DNA from 2 places in the Caldalkalibacillus thermarum genome. Region 2 is predicted to be linked to the other one. Evidence: a T-box and tRNA genes for the amino acid it is inferred to sense, from the RefSeq annotation. Region 2 holds a T-box; the other holds one or more tRNA genes.
The links. The T-box of region 2 lies ahead of trpS (tryptophan--tRNA ligase). A T-box ahead of a tRNA ligase gene usually reads a tRNA of that ligase, here a tRNA-Trp.
Positions count from the first base shown of each region.

Region 1 (8,883 bases), on a different contig from region 2:
ACAATGCTTCAGCAATGTTGTCATCCGTTAACGGAATGTCTCTGACAATTACACGTTTTCGGGTTTTGATGGGTATGCAGTTACTGATGTGATACAAGTTGTACCTCTTCCACGCAAACAATTCTCCTACAAAAACCTTAACAAAAGCATCGGGTTTGGATTCATCAATCGGCTTTAATCTTTTGTCTCTTCTGAGTGTCGTCTTTGTGTAGTAACCTTCAGGTACGTTTTCCCATCTCACATATTCTTTTGCTTTTCCTGTGTTCTCCCGCACGGAAAACACCCATGTTCCTCCTTTCAGTTTCTTTTACTGTTAAGGGGGCTGGAAGGAATGGGGGACAAGAGGACACCATGCCGTCCAAGAAACACCCCTTTCCTCCCCAACCTCCCTTCAGCCCCTTTTTTGTCACTTCTGTTTTTGGTTCTGACTGAATGGTATGCGTATACCATTGCACGTATAGGGGGCTGGAAGGATGGGGAACAAGGACTACCGCCACATCCCCCTCCTTTTCCTCCAGCCCCTTTGGAATCAGCAATTATGACCTAGGGAGAAACAATCTTTTGGACTGCGAAGAACGTACCTTAGGCGGAATGGACAAAAAGGTGAATATTTTCTAGGTACGACCAAACGCTTTTTCCAATGTCGATTCTATATATAGAGAGTGAGAATAGAATCGCCCTCCCCGAATCGCTAAAAACCTTGATATGACAAGGTTTTTGGGCGTTTGGGGGTATGGAAAAAAATCCATACATGTATGGAAAAAAATCCATACCCCTTTTCGACACCAATCCCTTGTGTATCAAGGCTTTTCGTAAAAAAACAGTGTCGATTTTGGGGGTATTTTTCTATTTTTGTTGTTCCTTCTTATATTTAAGATACGTTTTCCGTTTGACCAGTTTGCCATACTCCTTTCCACTATGGAGCCAAACTTTCCACTCCAAGTGGATTTTTCTTTTTTCCAACTTGTCATACCTCATGGCCAGTCTGGCCAACGTGGCGTTAATGCGGTTGCGTTCGCCACAAAGGACAATCTCCGGATTGACAAAAAGCGGACGTTCCGTGACTGGACGGCCAAATTCTCTTAACTCGTCTGTATTGACGAGTTCATACAAGATTCCTTTTTCGATCAGTTTGTTTATCAACTTGCTGGTTCCTGAAAGATCACGGTCAAAATACTCCGCTATCTCACTGACTGACATGAACCGGTTGGTATCCGGGTTAATAATAGCGTTTGAGTGTAATTCATATAAGTCGGTCATGCCAAGGAGAAAACCAAGTTCATTGAACGATAGGTATTTCTTCTTCATCAACACCTTGATGTTGCCTTTCAATGTTTGAACGAAGCCAGCACCATCCGTTTCTTTTTTTCTAACAATCATAAACCCTTTATCGTTGGCTTTCTTTTCTTCCTGATTGACAACATCAAGGTTGACATGACTGTTCAGCAGTTCTCTTTCCCGTGCATTGCGTTCAGCCTGTTCCCATATATTTTTCACCAAGCTTACCCCCTGAAGCAATTATCTGATAGCCGTGCCGATTGCAATTCTTCACCCACAGACAGTTTTGACACCCCCTTTCTCCCTTGCCAAATCTAAAGTACATAGGACACTGGTTCGCCACTACCTGTAATGTGTGCATGATGATTTCCTCCTTTTTTGCCGTTTTTCTCAATCAAAAAGAGCCGCCAACCGGCTTTTAAGCCAGTCGGCAGGCTCCCCACCTAAGCGGATAATGTTCTCTACTTGCTGATAGACCCGTTTGGCACGGGCCATTTCCCTTTCCGTTTCTGTATCGGCCAGATGTTCTTTGTTTTCTTCTTCCAATATCGCTTTTCTAAGTTCTCTTGTCGAAAGTCCTTCATCATTGGCTTTCTGAATGTATTTGGCCGGATCGGATGAATTGGCCGCCACCCGATGATGATACCAGCTTAGTGACGGCATTCTTGTCTCCGGTTTGGGAAAAGCCCGGTACACCTTGACCAGTTCCCTTATCTGCGCAGGGCTGATCCCCAATTGCGAGGAAAGCCATGTCTGCTTGGCTCCCTTTTTGAGCATTTCGTCCAGCAATTGTCCCTTAATCCATCTTGCTTCCTGCTCACTTTCTTCCACCTGAATGTAGGCAGCCAGCAACTCTTCCAAGAAAGGATCGCTGACCGGTTCATTGATCGGTTTGATGTTTTCCGTTTTTTTCAGTTTCAGTCTGTCGTATATCTCATCTACCGTTTTGCCTTCCCGCCGTGCAACAACTTCTATCAGATGATGTCGCTCAATGTTGCCGTCATGGATCAATGTGTGGTGATACCCGCAAAGATGGATCAGATTCTCCCTGATGTCCTCACCCCCAGCCCCCCTGGTGCGAATGTGATGAGGTTCTCCGGGAGCCGGTTGGTTGCAACGTTGACCTGTGTCCGGGTCAATGTATTCACAAAGACCGCCGGATTCTTGTCTAATTTTTTGTACAACTTGTTTGTTCATTATAATCACCCATTTTTAATCTATATTCTGCTTTCGGATCAATTATTATACTAGATTTGCTATTTTTCGCAGTCATAAAATGCATTATAATTGATCCTCTTGCCATTCCTTTCAGATGTTTGTAGGTTTTCAATTCCTATCACCTGCTTGCATAGTGAGTTCTACAGGCTTGAATTTGTCGTCAGTATACAACAACCGTTCTTTCAGCTTGGTGTTCCGTTGGGCAATTTTGTTGTTACGTATGGCAATGTTCAGGGCTTTCTTTGTCCCAATCATGACCACCTTCTGTTCAGCCCGTGTCATGCCGGTATAGATCAAGTTTCTGGCTAGCATAATATAATGGCTTGTGGAAACAGGCATGATCACAACAGGAGCCTGTCCGCCCTGTGACTTGTGTATGGTGATGGCGTAGGCAAGCTGTAGTTCTTTCAGTTCGTCCTTGAGATAACGGACTTCCCTGCCCATGAAATTACAATATAAAACTTCATGACCAACCCCGTTTTCATCAAACCATATGCCCGTGCGGGTAACAATGCCCATCTCACCATTGTTGAGTCCTTTTTCCCTGTTGTTTTTGGTGTGAATCACCTTGTCTCCCTGCCTGAAAGTTGTTTTCCCCACCTTCCACTCGTCTTTTGCCGGAGAAGGCGGATTGACCGCTTCTTGCAGGATAAGGTTCAGTTCATGTGTTCCAATGGGCCCCTTTTTCATGGGGCTGAGAACAAGTATGTCCTCAATCCCGTAACCCAACTGAAGAAACCGAAGCACACTCTTTTTGATCAGTTGGGCAATTTCTTTGGGATCTTCCTTGTACAGGAAGTAAAAATCGTTTTTGGACTCATCCACGACAACAGGTTGGCCCTTGTTAACCCGATGGGCATTGACCACAATCTGGCTTTCCTGTGCCTGCCTGAATATTTCTGTCAACTTGACAGTCGGGATACCGGCTTCAATCATGTCTTTCAGGAAATTCCCCGGATTGACGGACGGCAACTGATCCACGTCTCCCACAAACAGCACCTTGGTTCCCGGATCAATGGCCTCCAGCAGATAGTAAGCCAACTGAATGTCCATCATGGACACTTCATCCACGATGATGAAGTCAAACGGCAACGGATTGTGTCTGTTGTATTCCGGTTCTTCTCCCGGCCTGAAACCGATCATGGAATGAATCGTGGACGCTTCCATGCCCGTCACTTCCGCCAGTCTCCTTGCGGCCCTTCCTGTGGGCGCACAAAGCCCAATGAATGCATTTGGGTTCTTCTGACGGTATATGTCGATAAGAGCCTTGGTGACCGTAGTCTTCCCTGTACCGGGGCCACCTGTGAGGATAAGCACATTGTTGGCAAACAACTGCCGTATGGCTTCCCGTTGCTGTTCGGCCAATACGATGCCATGCCTGCGCTGATAATTCCTGATCCATGCGTCCAGTCTTTTGGGCATAGCTTCGCCATCCCGGCAACCTGTCAGTTTTGACAGTTTGCAGGCTACATCTTTTTCATATGTGTGCAGGTACTTGGGATAGACTGCATCACCTTCAAAAATCAGCCGACCCCTCAGTTCGAGGTTATATATGGCTTTTTCTACGTCTTCCCTCGTCACCCGCATTTGTTCAGGTTGATTGTGGTTCAGTACCTTCAGTGTCTCATTAATCAGTTCACTTTCAGGCAGATAACAGTGCCCCAGTGACATGCATTTCTCTTTCAGTACATAGTCGGTACATGCTTCTATCCTGTATCCGGATAATGGCGATACTCCTACTTTTCGGGCAATCTCATCCGCCTTCAGAAAGCCAACCAGATCAAGTTTGGTCAATAGATACGGGTTTTCTTTGACGACACTGACTGCATTTGATCCGTATTCTTTGTATATTTTCATGGCCATGTTGGTGCTGATCCCATATTGACCAAGCTCACCGATGATCTTCTGCACTTCAAAGTTGGCTTTGACACTCTGAATGATGGTGCGGGCGTTTTTCTCCCCAATTCCTTTGATATGCCGGATGGCGGATTCACCCTGCTCCATCATGATCTCAACGGCAGATGACCCCAGATGTTTTACAATTGTCTTGGCCAGCTTGGGGCCGCACCCCTTGACAAGACCACTGGACAGAAACGCTATCGCCTGTTCCTCTGTGGCTGGAAGGGGACGCTCCCAACGTTCAATCTCAAACTGCCGGCCGTATTTTGGATGTACCGACCAGTTACCATGTACCTCAACATCTTCGCCCTTGTCCACGCCAAGCATTGACCCCTTGATTACACATTCCCCGTCATCAGTGTTTAGCACCGCTATCAAAAAGTCGTCATTGCGATAGATGATATGCCCCAGTTTACCTTTCAGTTTGGTTGCCGTGGTTATGGTCATGGTTGATCATCGTTTCCTGTTCTTAGTCTGACCTTTCCACGACCAACCGGGGCATATGCGTTGGCATATGCGTTTTTGGATTTGATGGCCCTGATTTGTGTATTGATATTGCGTATTCTGGCTTGCAACTCCTGTTTCACGAAATGTCTGTGCAGGGATTCTTTTGTTGCTTTGACTGGTATGAAGAACGGATTGGCGTTTGCGTTTAGCTTTTCCAATTCTTCTTCATATCGCTTTTTTTGGGCCATCAGTTCATCCAGCAAGTCTTTGAACAAGCCACCCCACCCCTTCCTTTTCATTTGACGATGAAGACGGGGGGCTTATCAATTCGAGGATAATCTTTGTGAACAGGTTATCCTCAAGCATTTCAGGCATTTTCATGAAATTGTATGCTTGGCGAAGGGCGTTAAAAAGCTTCGATGGAACAGTGGTGACTATGCGATTTCTCTTCAGAAACACCTTACATTTTTCAATCTGCTTTTGTAATATATGGCTGGGTTTTTCCTGCCCGAAAGAATGTTCCTCTTGCTCACATTCGTTTTCTTTGTTACATTCAAAATGGCTTTTGTTTTCTTTTGGGTACTTACCAGTATTGATCTGGTGAAGTACCTCTTTTTCTTTCTGTTCCTGTTCGTCCTGAATTTTGTATATATCATCAGACCAAACTTCAGCTTGTGATTCTGTATCTACGTTTCGGGCAAAACGGTCAAATTCTTCTTTTGGGATATGACCGCTGTATTTTGCTGGCGCCCCTGTATCATACCATCTGTCTACTACTCTTATAACAAACGTGATGTTTTTGATCAGATGCCACAATTTTTTTGGGAAGTATGCAAAATCTGGTCTGAATTCAATGAATACATATCCCGGAACGGCACTTCTTGATTTTTTTCTTGAACGATATTTCTTTTGATTGAGTTCGTATTGATGTATGTTTGTCTCAAAGGCATGTATCTTATCTATCCATTTGTCTAAGCCATATCGTTCTATTATCTGTTCCAGTGCGTTTTTGACACGGAATTCCTTGCCGGTTACAACCTGAACAGCATATACACACCGTCCCATGACGTTCCTCCTTCTCAATCAATCTTTTTCATGACCTTGTTTAAAGCTGATCTGAAAATTTTTTGTGCCTCTTTAGGACTCATACCCGTTTTTTCCCCTATGGACAAAAAACCTTTCTTGTGTTTGTAGCGCAAAAGAAATATTTTCTTTTCCAGTGGGTTTAATTCGTTCAGCCATTCGTTTTTGATTGCACCACCCAGCCTCACTCCCAATTGTTCATATCCTGTTTTTGCGTTGTTAAGAAGCGATCTTACATCTTCGTTATGTAGCTCTCGTTTGATTTCGTTCCAATCGGCTTTTTCCGGTATGTAGTCATCATAATCATGCTCGTCAACATGCAAACAGGACTCTAAAGTTTTCATGCTTACCCGATAGGATTTTCTCAACTCAAGAAAATTGTCCACGTTTCTGTCCTCCCATTTTCTGAATCAACCTTCGTCTTGGTGCGATCAGCTTCTGTTGATATGGCAGAGGCAGTGGGAATCGAACCCACCACACGGGGTTTTGGAGACCCCATCGCCACCTTGGAACATGTGCCCCTATCTATTTGCATGGCTTGGGAATACGGGGGCTCCAAACCCTTCGCTCGCCCCCGGTGGTTGGCAGTACGTTGTGGCGCACTGCCAGCGTTTTTTTGTATGTGCCTCAACCACAACTCGGCACACGGGTTTTGATGAGCTTTCGCTCGCTGATGGCACTGACACCTACTTTCCGCTACACGCCTGCCACCTATAGAGGGATGACAGGCGGTAGGGCGGCCGGCATGATTGCGGATTTCAAGTCCGCGCCGACCCTTCAGCGCCAGTACCATCAGCCAGCGACCATCAACAAATGATGGTTTATACACAACAACCGTCTTGGCGTGACCTGTCCGTACGGACGCATGTATTACGGCGTGGCTCCCCTTATCGGATCGTGGCCGACTCCGCTCAGGTTGCGGGAACACCCGCCAGATAGCACCAGTTTTGATGCTGTCTGGCCGATGCCCCGCTATTTTTCTGTTTTGGGGCTGGAACGAAGAATAAGCATGATGGCCTTTTTCATGGCTTCTTTATCAGGCGTATAAGTGCGGGTTACCGTGATGCCCCTTGGTGTATCGGTCTGCTTTTTTGTCATAATTCTTCACTTCCTCTTACTGTATAAATTCAAAATTTTTGGTTAAAATTGATATATAGCTTCAGGATGCCTGTTCATCATCTTCCAGTAACTCACTCACACTAACACCGAGAGCTTTTGCGAGTTTTCTATAAACACGAATTGAAGGTTCAACTTTGTTGTTTTCTATTTCACTCAGATATGCTTGAGCGATCTTTGCCTTGTGTGCTAACTGCACTTGGGTCAAACCTTTATTTAGCCGTGCTTTTTTTACTAAATTCATCATTGGTAACCTCCTTTGATTATTATTATATAGATATTTACGATATTGTCAACTAAAATATATTTATTTACGATACTAAACTCTTAATAAAATTATATTTTTATATAGTTATTAGCTATATAATTTTAGTTGGGTGATAACTATGAACATAGGTAAACGAATCAGAGAACTTAGATTGTCTAAAGATATGAAAGTAATCGAGCTTGCTAAAAAGGCCCATATTTCTCAACCTTATTTAAGTGATATAGAAAAAGGACGAACAACACCATCAATTGATAAGCTATCTGCTTTATGTGATGCTTTAGGTATTTCATTAGGAGAATTCTTTGGGTATTCTCCTGAACTCCCTCCCGACCTCTTACAACTGCTTGAAACGGCGAAGAAACTTAGCCCGGAAGAACGGAAAGCGCTAAACGAATATCTTAAGGTACGATTGAAAGAGTAATACTGGGTTGCACCCGCCAGATACCATCACTATGATGCTATCTGGCCGATGCCCCTGTCATGGCATACAGGGTTACTGTGATTGCTTTGCTTCTTTCTCTTTGAGCAAGCGTGTTTTTCTTCTGTGCAGGGCAGTGGCCATCAGTTTGATGAAAGTTTTTTCACGATTTGTCAGATTTGTTATTTTTTGTGACATTTTGATCCCTCTCTTGTATGAATTCAGAATTTTTGGGTAGAATTTAATTAAAGCCGGTTATCATTCCTCGAAAAATTTCACCCAACTGATCCCAAACACCTTACCAATAGCTTTGGCTGTTTCAATACTTACTGGATATCCATTTTCCGCTTTTGTGTAGGTACTTCTCTCTATACCGGCCAGTTTTGCGATCTGCTCCTGAGTAAGATCATGGTCTTTTCTCAGCTTGTAAAGCCAGTATCGTTTAGTACTTTCCGTGGACTGGCTTTTGGTCGTCACATTCATTACCAATCACCTCTGGATATGTTATTTATAATATCATTTTGGTATTGTTAATCACATTTTATTTTCCTACACGAGTTGTGTCAAGTACGATTTAACTATTTATTTGTGATTTTTTATCACATATAATATGATTAAAACGATGAAACTAAAGATGGTGAATAGACAGTGACCTTTGCAGAACGGTTGAAGAAGTTGAGAAAAAATCATGATCTCACACAGCAAAAACTTGCTGATCATCTTGGTCTAAAAAGACCAACATATGCTAAATATGAAACGGGCGAAAACCAGCCTGATCCTGATACACTTAAAAAAATAGCCGACTTCTTTAATGTGTCAGTGGACTATCTCCTTGGTCGCACAGATGACCCTACACCACCCGGTGTAAACACCGTTTTTTATGATCTTGATGGATTGACTGAAGAAGAAAAGAAATATTTGTACATGCAACTGGAGATATTCAGAAAACTGAAAGAAGAACTCAACAAAGGCAAAGAATAATGTCATGCTGATTGTTCTTTTTGAGAACAATCAGTTTGAGAGTTTGAGAACAATCAGTTTGAGAGTCATCATCATAAAAATGTGTCGAATTGCATCGGAACAGCAACGACAGGGAGAGTTGCTGTTACAACTCATCAGTATCATCAAATCAATAAATGCGAAGGTGTCTCAGTTA
Region 1 is NZ_BMKZ01000043.1:262-9,144, reverse strand. It holds gene IEW48_RS13880 (YkyB family protein) at 1-283, opposite strand, end outside; gene IEW48_RS13875 (hypothetical protein) at 847-1,497, opposite strand; gene IEW48_RS13870 (hypothetical protein) at 1,669-2,475, opposite strand; gene recD2 (SF1B family DNA helicase RecD2) at 2,605-4,842, opposite strand; gene IEW48_RS13860 (hypothetical protein) at 4,839-5,117, opposite strand; gene IEW48_RS13855 (transcription termination/antitermination NusG family protein) at 5,095-5,907, opposite strand; gene IEW48_RS13850 (sigma-70 RNA polymerase sigma factor region 4 domain-containing protein) at 5,922-6,311, opposite strand; tRNA gene IEW48_RS13845 (tRNA-Trp) at 6,373-6,448, opposite strand; gene IEW48_RS17475 (hypothetical protein) at 6,898-7,023, opposite strand; gene IEW48_RS13840 (helix-turn-helix domain-containing protein) at 7,085-7,285, opposite strand; gene IEW48_RS13835 (helix-turn-helix domain-containing protein) at 7,428-7,730, shown strand; gene IEW48_RS13830 (helix-turn-helix transcriptional regulator) at 7,986-8,210, opposite strand; gene IEW48_RS13825 (helix-turn-helix domain-containing protein) at 8,376-8,708, shown strand.
Region 1: it has a tRNA-Trp gene. The T-box ahead of trpS (tryptophan--tRNA ligase) is inferred to sense a tRNA for this amino acid. The anticodon was not compared.

Region 2 (8,883 bases):
CAATAGCCTGATAGCGGATCAATTGCTGGGCAATAGAAGGAATTTTCAACTCAAGTACAATCTGGCGCAGCCGTTCCTCATCTCCCCCATTGTGGATGACTGTTCTGATCTTCTGTGAAACAGGAAGCATCTCAAAAACACCGCGGCGGCCATAATACCCGGTATAAAAACATCCATAACATCCCTTGCCTTGACAAATTGAACAAAGCAGCCGAAACAAGCGTTGGGAAACAACACCAATTAATGCACTGGCCAAATAATAAGGCTTAACTCCCATTTCCAGCAAGCGGACTATGGCTCCCACTGTGTTATAAGTATGGAGCGTGGACAGGACGAGATGTCCAGTGAGTGCAGCACGAACCGCAATCTCAGCAGTTTCCTCATCTCGAATTTCGCCTACAAAAATCACGTCAGGATCTTGGCGCAACATGGCGCGCAAGCCTTTGGCAAAGGTTAGCCCGCTTTGAGGGTTGACTTGCACTTGTGTTAAAGCTGGCATGCGCATTTCAACGGGATCTTCCAAACTGCAGATATTTTTCCCTTTTTGCTCAGCTAACGCTTCAAGAATTTTATACAAGGTCGTCGTTTTGCCAGAACCCGTAGGGCCGGTAATTAGCAAAAGTCCATGCGGGAGCCGAATCATTCGCTGCAGGAGTTGATACTGTCGAGGTGTAAGTCCCAGGTGAGCTAAGGTGAGGCGTTCTTGCTGCAGAGGGAAAATACGAATCACCAGCTTCTCACCGAACACCGACGGCATGGTTGACAGTCTGAGATGAAGCCGGTCTTGAAAAAAGGTATGATACACAGCGCCATCCTGAGGAATTCTTGTTTCACCAATATCCATGTCGCCGATAAATTTCAATCTGGTGATCATGGCTTTCAACTGTTCAGATGTGGTGCATTTCCAAACGTTCAAGTAACCGTCAATCCGAAACAAAATCTCTGCTTGGTTTTCCTTCGGCTGCAGGTGGATGTCACTCGCCCTGCGCCGTATAGCCTCATCAATCATTCGGTTAACGGCCAGACTGATATCTACTCCATGATGATCCCTCCCCGTATAGTATTTTTAATCCAAGTGAAGTATTCGACACAACATCTCAAATTCCTGCTAATTTTTTAATTTTTTACGCAATATTTTTCGACAAAACCAAGACGTATCCTGTTCAAATTCTCAGCAAGACGATCCCGGTCATGATACCGGTTAGAGCCACCACTTGTATCAGAGACAGACGCTCTTTTAGGAAGAATACTGACAACATGGCCACAACCACACTATTAGCTGCAAACACGGGTGAGACGATGCTGGCCGGTCCAGTCGCTAAAGCATAAACATACAATTGCATCCCGGCAAAAGAAAAAATGCCCGCTACTAAACCACAGCCAAAGCCGAATCTGCCTGGTTTGTTCTCACTGTCGGATCCTCTTTGTTCATACTTTAGTGTCCCCCATGACCACACCACACCGAACAAATAAGCAAAAAAAAGAACCAGTGTGTTGTTTAAGCCCCATTCTTCCGTAATTTTTAACCCACCGTTACGTAAAAAGAAGAGCACAGTGGCCAGTAGAACAAGAACATACCAAACCCTGCTTTTTATGGATAATGACTCCTGAGGATCGAGAGGGAGCAAACTGACCGCCATAACCAGGAGTAAAATGGCGGCCACTTCCATCCAAGACAATACCTCACCGTACACAATAACGGACATCAGTACAACCCAGACAATGTTCAAATTGACCAAGGGGGAGGTTAAACTGGCCGGTCCCACCTCCAGCGCTTTCATAAATAACCAATTCCCCCACGTAGAACCAACACCGACCACCAAACCTGCAAGCATGAGCCAGCTGTTGATGCTGAGTTCTCCTTCAACAACAATGATTACAGCAAATCCTATGCTCCCACTGACATACAATCCAAACAAAAGAGGGTTCAAAGCCCCTTGGCGAGTTGAGCCATATTTCATGGCGAACCCGGCTAATCCAAAGATGAGAGCACTTAACACAGCAGCGGTAAACCACATTTTTGCAATCCCCTTTATTTTAGTCCGCCATGATCCCCTGTTTCAATCTCATTGTCCTCATAGCTAATCCAATCGCTCCAGCTGCCCACATACAGTTTGGGCTGCAAACCAACTTCATGGAGCGCCACGACATTGGCACAGGCTGTCACGCCCGATCCACAATAGACAATCAATTCTTTATCTTTTTGGTCCAGGTAGCGTGAGAAGCGTTGCCGTTGTTCTTCCGGACTTTTCCACGATCCGTCAGCATTCAATCCTTCTTGCCAAAACTCATTGACTGCCCCGGGAATATGGCCGCCTACACGATCAATGGGTTCCTGTTCACCGGTATAGCGTTCCCTGGCCCGGGCATCAATGAGTATCACTTGAGGATCGTGTAACTTTTGTTTCACCTCGTCTATGCTGGCGATCATGTCCGGATTGGGTTTAGGTCTAAATTGAAGAGGGGCAGGGCGGGTCACTTCAGCCGTCACCGGGTAACCCTCGTTTTTCCACGCCGAATAGGGCTTTTCCAGCAAGTAAACTCGATCATGGCCCAAATATTTTAACATCCACCACAAGCGGGCCGCCATCGGCCCCCCTTGATCGTCATAGGCGACCACTGTTTTCGTCTCGTCGATCCCTGCCCGCCCAAGTTTCTCCACAAAAGCGTCCAAGTCAGGTAAAGGGTGGCGGCCCCCATGGGCTTGAACAGGGCCCGACAAGTCTTTTTCCAAGTCAAAATAAACAGCACCGGAAATATGGTCTTTGCGGTAGCCTTCAGCCCCTGCTTCTGGCTGCCCCAAAACAAAGCGGCAATCGGCGATGACCACCTGGGGGTCATCCAGGCGGGATTTTAACCAGTCAAAAGAAACAATGGTTTTGCTGTTCATTTTAAGCCTACCCCCAAAGCCTGTTTAACTTTGGCCAAGGTTTGTTGTGCCTTCTCACGAGCCTTCTGAGCGCCTTCTTCCAGCACCCGGTCCAGTTCTGAGGAGGGATAAATCTCGCGGTATTTCTCCTGGATGGGTCGCAAGCGGTCAATGACCACTTCAGCCAGTTCTTTTTTGAACTGGCCATAACCGCAGCCTTTAAAATGTTGCTCTACCTCTTCCATGGTTTGGCCGGTAAACTGGCCGTAGATGGTCATCAGGTTGCTGATGGCCGCTTTTTCCTCGGGATCAAAGCGGATTTCATGACCTGAATCGGTCACGGCCCGCTTAATTTTCTTTTCAATTACTTTAGGCTCGTCAAGCATGGAAATATAGCTGTTTTCATTGGGATTGCTTTTACTCATCTTGGTGGTGGGATCATCCAAAGACATAATCCGGGCACCAAATGAAGCAATCATCGGTTCAGGGATGACAAACACGTCTCCATAACGGTGATTAAAGCGCTCGGCGAGATCGCGGGTCAGTTCAATATGCTGCTTTTGATCCTCTCCAACCGGTACATGGGTGGCCTGGTACAACAGAATATCTGCTGCTTGCAACGCAGGGTAGGTGAACAGGCCGACGGGAATGCTTTTCAGTTTTTTGGACTTGTCCTTGTACTGGGTCATGCGCTCCAGTTCACCCATGTGGGACTGGCAGATCATAATCCAGCCCAGCTCCGTATGCTCAGGAACATCGGATTGAACAAACAACGTGACCTTTTGGGGATCCAGTCCGACGGCCAGGTATAAGGCGGCCAAGCGGCGGATATTCTCTTTCAGTTCCTGTGGGTCCTGCGGCAAAGTGATGGCATGATAATCCACAATACAGAAGTAGCAATCAGCTTCATCTTGCAGACGGACAAAGTGCTGCATGGCCCCCAAGTAGTTGCCGATGGTTAACAGTCCGCTGGGTTGAATGCCAGACAGAATAGTTTTCGCTTCACGCATGGCTAATCACTCCTTTTTTGTAAGATGTGGATAGATTCTCTCAGATAGTCTTTAGTTTAGATCAAAAGCATGCTAAAAAGGGGTTCATCATCCTTCTGTAAAGGACGAGGAACCCCCGCGGTGCCACCTTTATTAGTCCAGTTTGGCTTTACTCTTGATTGTTCCGAGTAAAACCAAGATCTGAACTCCCTTTTTCTTGCATAGCTCAGAAGTCCAATTCAGTAACACGCCCCGCTGGTTCGCACCATCCACCAGCTCTCTTAAGTGACAAGCCATGTTACCTACTGCGCTTCATCATTGCTTGCCCGTATGATTTTTTTACATATTCTACTAAAGAAGCTGGGAAAAATCAAGTGTTTAGGAAGAGGCTTGGGCAACTTCCTGCACAATAGCTACAAACAGCTCTGCAGCTTTAATTAATTCCTCAATGGGCATCCGTTCCTCTTTGGTATGTATGTTTTGGTACCCTACAGCCAGGTTGACCGTGGGTATGCCGTAACCTGAAATGACATTGGCATCAGAGCCACCCCCGCTTTCGATCAGCTTGGGTGTCCGTCCTACTCTTTGCACCGCTTTTTTGGCCACTTGAACGACAGGATCTGCCTCCGTAAAACGGAAGGCAGGATACATCATTTCAATGTCCACAGCTACGGTAGTGCCGTTGGCCTGTGCTGCCTCCTCGAAACAGCGTTTCATCCTTTGTACTTGTTTATCCAGTTTTTCCGGCTGCCGGCTGCGGGCCTCCGCTAATATATGAACCAGGTCACAAACCACATTACTGGCTTGCCCGCCTTCAAAGCGGCCGATATTGGCTGTTGTTTCATGGTCAATCCGCCCCAAAGGCATCTTGGCAATCGCCTGGCTGGCCACTTGGATGGCACTGATCCCGTCTTCAGGATTAACCCCGGCATGAGCCGACTTACCATACACTGTGACATGCAATTTGGCCTGAGCAGGTGCTGCGACAATGATGTTACCGACTGGACCGTTACTGTCCAGGGCAAAGCCAAAGTCAGCCCGAAGCAAACTGGTGTCCAGGGCCTTGGAACCAACCAGGCCCGATTCCTCGCCCACTGTCAAGACAAATTGGATCTCACCGTGAGGGATATGGTTTTCTTTTAACACCTTTATTCCTTCCAGTAAAACAGCCAGACCTGCTTTGTCGTCACTGCCCAGAATCGTGGTGCCGTCACTGGATACATAACCGTCTTTAATAACCGGCTTAACGCCCTTGCCTGGTGCCACCGTATCCATATGGGCAGTAAAGTAAATGACAGGGAGCGTTGCTCTCGCATTTCTTTTCAACGTGGCCACTAAATTTCCGGCACCATGTCCCGTCACCTGTTGGCTGTTGTCTTCCACTACAGCCAATCCCAGCTCGGCCAATTTCTTTTTCAACACATCACAAATCTGGCGTTCGTGTTTAGTCTCGCTGTCGATCTGCACCAGTTCCAAAAATTCATTCAACAAGCGGGTTTCATTAATCTTAATCATCCTGCTGCACCTCTTTCATCTTCTTGCTGCACCTGTTTGCTCCGTTTCAAACGGCGCTCCTGGTGCTGTTTGCTGCGATTGAGCAAATCTTTTCGCCCTTTTTGTCTCCAGGATGTTTGTTCTTTGGGATTAATCAGAAAAGTCACCTTATATTTATTCAACAATTTAGGGAGCGGAAGTGTAGAGCGCTCCCTCCCAATATGGTAGACCATGAACACTTTTTTTGGCAACTTCGATCACCTGCTTATAAGGGAATATTGCCATGTTTCTTGGCAGGACGGGATTCCCGTTTATTTTTCAGCATCTCCAGGCTTTCGATCAGTTTAAGCCGGGTCTCCCGGGTATCAATCACGTCATCCACCATGCCATAGGCAGCGGCAATATACGGGTTGGCATAGCGTTCCCGGTATTCGGCAATCTTTTGGGCTCTTGTTTCAGCCGGATTGTCACTGTTTTGAATCTCCTTGGCATAGATGATATTGGCCGCCCCTTCCGGTCCCATTACCGCAATCTCAGCATTAGGCCAGGCGTAAACAATATCGGCACCGATCGCCTTGCTGTTTAAGGCAACGTAGGCTCCCCCGTAAGCTTTGCGTAAAATCACCGTAATTTTAGGAACAGTCGCTTCCGAATAAGCATATAAAATTTTAGCTCCGTGACGGATAATGCCCCCATGTTCCTGGTTGACACCTGGAAAGAAACCGGTGACATCCACAAAGGTGATGAGCGGGATGTTAAAGCAGTCGCAGAAGCGGATAAAACGGGATAATTTATCAGAAGAGTTAATGTCCAATCCACCGGCCATCACTTTAGGCTGGTTTGCAATCAGGCCCACAGTCTGACCTTTGATACGGCCGAAGCCGATCACAATGTTTTTGGCGAAATCAGGTTGAACTTCCATAAAATCTTTGTCGTCCACTATTAATTCAATCAGCTGGCGCACATCATACACTTTAGTCCCTTCAAAGGGGACAACATCTTTTAATTCCTCAATCCAGCCCCGGTCATCCTTGCTGTAGATGCGGGGTGGATCTTCCTCATTGTTTTGGGGCAGGTAGCTTAGCAGGCGCCTGACTTGATCCAGCACTTCCGGTTCACTCGGTGCGGTAAAGTGGGCATTCCCGCTTTTAGCCGCGTGCACCTTGGCCCCTCCCAGTTCTTCGGCGCTTATTTTTTCACCTGTTACCGATTCAATCACCTTGGGGCCGGTAATAAACATCTGGCTTGTTTTCTCCACCATAAACACAAAGTCGGTAATAGCCGGAGAATAAACGGCGCCGCCTGCACAAGGACCCATGATAACCGAAATTTGAGGAATGACACCAGAATAGATTGAATTGCGGTAAAAGATATGCCCGTAACCGTCCAGAGAAACAACCCCTTCCTGAATGCGGGCACCTCCAGAGTCATTCAGCCCAATGATCGGAGCACCGTTTTTAGCAGCCAAATCCATGACTCTGGCAATTTTTTGCGCATGCATCTCACCCAGCGCTCCCCCAAATACCGTAAAGTCTTGGGCAAAGACATAAACCAGGCGGCCATGAATTTTGCCGTAACCGGTCACCACCCCTTCCCCCGGCGCTTCCGCTTCCAGCCCCAGATGATGGGCACGGTGCTCCACAAATGCATTCAATTCCACAAAGCTGCCATCGTCCAACAGCAAATTGATACGTTCCCTGGCCGTCAACTTTCCCTTGTCATGCTGGGCTTGGATGCGTTTTTCTCCTCCGCCCAGTTCAATTTTTCTTTTGCGTTCATACATTTCTTCTATTTTAGCGTCCATTGGGGCTAATTGGGTGTAGATATTGCGTTCCCTCATGCCCATGCCTCCTCTGTTTGTTGATCATATTGCCACAGTTCGAGCAAGACGCCTCCCGTCGCTTTGGGGTGTAAAAAGGCGATTTGAGCACCATGTGCCCCTTCTTTAGGCTGCTCATGGATGAGACGTACGCCGTTTTCTTTCAACTGCTTTAAGCGAGCCTCAATATCATCCACCTCCAAAGCGAGATGGTGAATTCCTTCGCCCCTGTGCTTAATAAATGTGGCAATCGGACCGTCTGGAGACAGGGATTCCAGCAGCTCAATGCGGGTCTCACCCACTTTCAAAAAGGCGACTCTAACCTGCTCCGACTCCACTGTTTCAATGCCCTCCAAGGCCAAGCCAAGCTGTTGTTGGTAAAAAGGAAGGGAATCTTCAATCGATTTGACCGCAATGCCAATGTGGGCAATTTTTTTAGGCGGGTCCACCAGCAGTTTCCTCTTTTTCTCCTTAAGGGCCAAGCGGATATAGTCGGCAATATCCTTGGTTGATGCGCCCGGTGTAAACACTTTGGCAATGCCCTGGCTTTCCAGGTAAGGAATATCTTCCGCCGGAATCACTCCTCCGCCGATCACCAGAATGTCATCGGCCCCTTGTTCCTTAAGGAGTCGGACCACTTCGGGAAACAGCTCATTATGGGCTCCAGATAAACAGGACAAGCCAATGCAGTCAACATCCTCTTGGATGGCGCTGGCCACAATCTGTTCCGGCGACTGCCTCAATCCGGTATAGATGACCTCCATCCCTTGATCCCTCAGGGCTTGGGCAATCACCAGTGCTCCCCGGTCATGTCCATCTAATCCTGGTTTGGCAATGAGTACGCGTATTTTGTCCATGGTACTCCTCCTCACATTAAGATTGACACAAATCAGCTTTTATCCCCGGTATTCCCCGAATTCTTCTCGCAACACATTGCAAATTTCACCAATAGTGGCGTAAGCCCGGACCGCATCCAAGATGGGGGGCATCAGGTTTTCTGTCCCCCTTGCTGCTGCTCTTAACCGGGACAAGGCCTGTTCCACTTTGGCTGAGTCACGCCTGGCTCTCAAATGGTTTAACTTTTCTTTTTGTTTTTCTCCCAGCTTAGGATCCACCCGCAAGATTTCCGGCTGGGGCTCATCATCAATTTGGAACTTGTTCAATCCTACAATGATATCTTCTCCTGATTCAATCCTTTGCTGGGCTTCATAGGCTGCCTTGTGAATCTCCCTTTGCATGTAGCCCTGCTCAATGGCTTTGACTGCGCCGCCCAGTTGTTCAATCTTGTCCAAATAGCGGTACACCTCTTGTTCTATCTTATCGGTTAGCGCCTCTACATAGTAGGAACCGCCAAGTGGATCAACCGTGTCACCCACACCGCTTTCATAAGCAATGATTTGCTGGGTTCTTAAAGCAATTCTGGCCGATTCTTCCGTTGGCAAGGCTAAAGCTTCATCCTTGGAGTTGGTATGCAAGCTTTGGGTTCCTCCTAAGACGGCACTCAAGGCTTGAATCGTCACGCGCACAATATTGTTGTCCGGCTGTTGGGCCGTCAAAGTAGAGCCTCCTGTTTGTGTGTGGAAGCGAAGCATCCATGACTTTTCTTTTTTGGCTCCGAAACGTTCTTTCATCAGCTTGGCCCAGATGCGCCGTGCGGCACGGAATTTGGCAATCTCTTCAAAGAAATTGTTGTGGGCATTGAAGAAGAAGGC
Region 2 is NZ_BMKZ01000009.1:59,566-68,448, reverse strand. It holds gene comGA (competence type IV pilus ATPase ComGA) at 1-1,009, opposite strand, end outside; gene IEW48_RS05290 (DMT family transporter) at 1,164-2,018, opposite strand; gene IEW48_RS05285 (sulfurtransferase) at 2,033-2,890, opposite strand; gene trpS (tryptophan--tRNA ligase) at 2,887-3,879, opposite strand; T-box leader at 3,977-4,186, opposite strand; gene IEW48_RS05275 (M20/M25/M40 family metallo-hydrolase) at 4,237-5,373, opposite strand; gene IEW48_RS05270 (hypothetical protein) at 5,370-5,603, opposite strand; gene IEW48_RS05265 (acyl-CoA carboxylase subunit beta) at 5,618-7,156, opposite strand; gene mce (methylmalonyl-CoA epimerase) at 7,189-8,028, opposite strand; gene IEW48_RS05255 (acyl-CoA mutase large subunit family protein) at 8,068-8,883, opposite strand, start outside.